2 regions of the Actinomadura sp. genome follow, and region 2 is predicted to be linked to the other one. Evidence: riboswitches for the same ligand, from Rfam matches in the RefSeq annotation. Region 2 holds a riboswitch; the other holds the start of a gene.
The links. A riboswitch is a leader RNA that binds a small molecule or an ion and turns the genes downstream of it on or off. The one in region 2 is predicted to bind cobalamin.
Positions count from the first base shown of each region.

Region 1: it holds a riboswitch for cobalamin, as region 2 does, so the genes downstream of both, metE (5-methyltetrahydropteroyltriglutamate--homocysteine S-methyltransferase) here and cobN (cobaltochelatase subunit CobN) in region 2, are expected to answer to the same signal.

Region 1 covers NZ_JBIQHY010000011.1:76,995-79,378, forward strand. Annotated here, with positions in the region: gene metE (5-methyltetrahydropteroyltriglutamate--homocysteine S-methyltransferase) at 1-1,367, opposite strand, end outside; cobalamin riboswitch at 1,464-1,669, opposite strand; gene ACIWVC_RS06885 (DUF4352 domain-containing protein) at 1,784-2,338, shown strand.
Region 2 covers NZ_JBIQHY010000051.1:29,955-32,338, forward strand. Annotated here, with positions in the region: gene ACIWVC_RS18695 (precorrin-3B synthase) at 1-1,187, opposite strand, end outside; cobalamin riboswitch at 1,259-1,382, shown strand; gene cobN (cobaltochelatase subunit CobN) at 1,436-2,384, shown strand, end outside.

The DNA.
Region 1 (2,384 bases), on a different contig from region 2:
CGGGCGATCTCCCGCTTCATCGCGGCGACGTACTCGTCCTCGCCGATGCGCCCGGCGCGGCGGTCGGCGCGGATCCGGCGGATCTCGGCGGTCTGCGGGAACGAGCCGATCGTGGTGGTCGCGAGATCGGGCAGGCCGAGCGCCTCCCGCTGCGCGGCGTACCGGACGGCGTGCCCGCTGCGCCGCGTCTCGCCCACCGACCCGAGCCGCTCGCGGACCGCCCGGTCGACACCGGCCTCCGGGAGCGGCGCGGCCTCCTGGACGGGGGCGTCCTCCCGCAGGGCCCGCCCGATCGCGACGACCTCGTCGACCTTCTGCCGCGCGAACGCGAGCCGCCCCCGGACCCGCGGGTCGAGCGCGGTCTCCCGGTCGAGGTCGAGCGGCACGTGCATCAGCGAGCAGGACGTCCCGACCACGATCTGATCGACGAGCCCCAGCACGGACGCGCACGTGGACAGCGCCTTCCGTACGTCGGTGCGCCAGACGTTCCGCCCGTCGACAACGCCCGCCACGAGCGTCTTGCGCGGCAGCCCGCCCACCGATGCGAGCACGTCCACGTTGCCCGGCCCGGCGACGAAATCGAGGGCGACGGCCTCCACGCGGCTCCCGGCCAGCACGCGCAACGCGTCCGCCTCGATGGCGCCGAAGTAGGTGGCGACCATCAGATGCGGCCGGCAGCTCAGCTGCCCGAGCCGCGCATAGGCCCGCGCCAGCGCGCGGATCTCCTCCTCGCCGCGGTCTTCGACGAGCGCGGGCTCGTCCAGCTGCACCCACTGCGCGCCCGACCCCGCCAGCCGCTCCAGGATCTCGGCGTACACGTCCACGAGCCCGTCCAGCAGCTCCAGCGTCCGGAATCCCGGCGTCGACGGCTTCGCCAGCAGCAGATAGGTGAGCGGCCCGACGAGCACGGGCCGCGTCTCGATGCCGAGCGCCTTCGCCTCCCGGTACTCGGCGAGCGGCTTGGCGGCGGCGCCGTCCGCCAGCCGGAACCGCGTGTCCGGCCCCAGCTCGGGGACGATGTAGTGGTAGTTCGTGTCGAACCACTTGGTCATTTCGAGCGGCGGGACGTCCTGGACGCCGCGGGCCATGGCGAAGTACCGGTCGAACCCGTCCAGGTGCCGGTACCGCTCGGGGACGGCGCCGACCAGCACGCTGGCGTCGAGCATCTGGTCGTAGAACGAGAAGGTGTTGGACGGGATCGCGTCGACGCCGGCGTCGCGCAGGCCCGTCCACACCTCGGCGCGCAGCTCGGCGCCGGTCCTGCCGAGGTCGTCGGCGCCCGCCCGTCCCGCCCAGTAGTTCTCGGTGGCGACCTTCAGCTCCCGGTCCGCCCCGATTCGGGGGTATCCGAGGATCGTCGTGTTCATGGCGGCTTCCCTCGCTGTGCCACGGGCGACCCCGGGAACGGCGCGACGACGGGCCGCCGCCGGGCCTTCCCGCGAGGCCGCAGACCACCGCGCACCGGCCGGTGCGCGGGCGGAGGCAGGTCTTCGGACTCGCGGGCACCGCCTCTTCGAGGCGTCCTACTGGCCGTCGCTTCCCAGGCCGCGCGGGCCCAGTGCATATGACGGCGGTCGTTCCCGCTCACCGCTGCGGGGCAGTCCCGGACTCGCACCGGGTTCCCTCTTACGACACTCAAATCGAGCGAACCATCCGCACCACACACCCTACCCACCTCCCACCGCCCGCCCCCGCGGAGTGGGCGGCCGCGCATGGTACAGACGACGTCACTTTGGGTAGCTGAGCCGTGTGCAGGCCGTTTCAGAGCGTCATAGGGGGTGGCATGCGCCTGTTCATGATGAGGGCGGCGATGTCGATGATGTTGATCACCATGGCCGCCGCATGCGGCACGGAGAATGTCAACACCGCACCGGCGAACAACGGCGGTGAGGGCGGCAGCGGGGGCACGAAGCCGGCGAAGAAGACGGCGCAGGTCGGTGACACCGTGAACATCACCGATGATTCGTCGGGCGTCTCGCTGGCCGTGACGCTGCGGAAGGTCGTCGATCCCGCCGAGCCGGGAGAGTTCGAGACGCTCCCCAACGGGAAGCGGCTCGTCGCGGCGCAGTTCAAGGTGAAGAACAAGAGCGACGACGAATACCAGGACGCGCCGGCCAACGGGGCCCGCGCCATCGACACGTCGGGCCAGGCTTACGAGGGCGGCCTCCTCACGGCCACCGACTGCGAAGCGTTCGCAGGCGCGGAGGTCCGGCTGACCAAGGGAGAGAGCCAGCGCGGCTGCGTGACGTTCGAAGTCGGCAAGAAGGCGACGATCGAACGCATCCGCTTCGCCGCGTCGTCCGGCTTCGGCTCCGCCGCCGAATGGAAGGTCGGCTAGTGCCGCCCACCCGGCCGTGAACGGGCGCCGCCGGGCAGGGTGATCA
Region 2 (2,384 bases):
ACCCCGACCGTCTCCGCCCCGACCGTCTCCGCCCCCACCGTCTTCAGCACGACCGGGCCGCGCGGCGTCCCGCACTTGCGCTCGCAGCCCGCCCAGTGCACGGGGGTCGCGGGGGCGCACTCCAGCCCGCCGACCCACCGCCGCGCCTCGCCCTGCACGTCACCGCGCGACTTCGCGCATCCGGGGCTCCCGGTGCACGCCGACACCCCGACCCAGGGCGACGCCGCATCGACCGCGAACCCCGCCGCCCCGAGTTCCTCCGCGACCCGGCCCACCGAATCCGAGCCGAGGTCCCGCACCACGACGCTCCGCCAGGGGGTGACCCGCACGTCGTCCGCCGCCTCCGCGAGTGCCCCGGCCTGCGCACCGGACATCCGCCCGAGCGGAGGCACGGCCTCAAGCGCGGTGAGCCCGCCGCGCTGCGGGATGGCCCCCGCATACGGGCGGCGCGGCTCGGGAAGTTCGCGGATTTCGCCGAGTTCCGCCCCGAACCGTTCCGTGAGCCGTTCCGCGACGAGCCGCGGCCCGTCCGGCACCTCCGCCAACCGCCACGCGTCCCCCCGGACGTCGAGGAACGCCTCCGCGGCCGCCACCAGCAAATCGATCGCACCGGCACTCACACCGGCACTCACGCCCGCACCCGCACCGTCCATGGACGGCCGATCGCCGGCCGGTACGCCGAGCAGCAATGGCGAGTCGGCGAGGCGGAGGCCGGCCGGAGTGCAGGTCAGGTCGGCGCCGAGGGCCGCGACGTCGCCCGTGCCGTCGTCCAAGGCGAACAGGAAGCGGCCGGGCAGCCCGGCGAGCCGGGCGTTCGCGCACAGCGCCAGATCCAGCGCGGTGACCAGCGGGTCCGTCGCCAGGGTGCCGTGGACGCCACGTCCCCCTAGCGGGGAGGCCACGATGTTGCGGACCCGTTCGTGGGACGGCGAAGGCAGCAGGCCCGCCGCCTCCAGGCGTCCCGCGAGCCGCCCCGGATCGCGGACGCCGCGCAGCTGCAGGTTGCCCCGCGACGTCAGTTCGATCACGTCGCCGCCCAGCTCCCGGGCCGCGGCGCCGAGCACCCGGAGCTGCGCGGACGTCACCGCGCCGCCCGGGACGCGGACGCGCGCCAGCGGCCCGTCGGCGGCGTCGTGGGTGCGCAGCGCGCCGGGGCACGCGTCGGCGCGGGCTCTGACATTCGGCACGGGGAGGATGTTAACCGCACTTTGCGGGCGGGCCGCACTGCCGTACTGTTCTCCCCAGGCGATGGCAATGGGAGGAAGCCGGTGCGAATCCGGCGCGGTCCCGCCACTGTGACCGGGGAGCGAACCCCGCTGGAGGCCACTGTCCGCACGGACGGGAAGGCCGGGGCGAGCGTCGATCCGGGAGCCAGGACACTCCTGCCGTCGCGACACCCGCGACCGGGGCGAGGACCCCAGGGGGAGGAACGGCCGTGTCCGCCGGCACCGTGCTGCTGCTGTCGACGTCCGACACCGATCTGCTGAGCGCGCGAGCGTCCGGCGCCGCCTACCGGCTCGGCAACCCGGCGCGGCTCGCCGTGGCCGACCTGCCCGCGCTGCTCGACGGCGCCGCCCTCGTCGTCGTCCGGCTGCTCGGCGGGCGCCGCGCCTGGGAGGACGGCCTCGACGCGCTGCTCGCGGGGCCCCGCCCCGTCGTCGTCCTCGGCGGCGAGCAGGCCCCCGACGCCGAGCTGATGGAGCTGTCCACGGTCAGCGGCGGCGTCTGCGCGGAGGCCCACGCCTACCTCGCGCACGGCGGGCCGGGCAACCTCGCCGAGCTGCACGCGTTCCTGTCCGACACCGTGCTGCTGACCGGGCGCGGGTTCGCGCCGCCGGCGCCGGCCCCGGCGTGGGGGCTGCTCGAACGCGAGCCCCGCACCGCCGAGGGCCCGCTCATCGCCGTGCTGTACTACCGCGCCCACCACATGGCCGGGAACACCGCGTTCGTCGAGGCGCTGTGCGCGGCCGTCGAGGACGCCGGCGGCCGCGCGATGCCCGTCTTCTGCTCCTCGCTCCGCACCGCCGAACCCGCGCTGCTCGACACGCTCGGGCGGGCCGACGCGCTGGTCGTGACCGTGCTCGCGGCGGGCGGTTCGCGCCCCGCGGCGGCCGGGGCGGGCGGCGACGACGAGGCGTGGGACGTGGGGGCGCTCGCCGCGCTGGACGTCCCGATCCTGCAGGGCCTCTGCCTGACGACGAGCCGCGCCGACTGGGAGGCGAGCGACGACGGCCTGTCCCCGCTGGACGCCGCGTCGCAGGTCGCGATCCCCGAGTTCGACGGCCGCGTCATCACCGTCCCGTTCTCGTTCAAGGAGGTCGACGAGGACGGCCTCACCGTCTACCGGGCCGACCCGGAGCGGGCGGCGCGGGTCGCCGGGATCG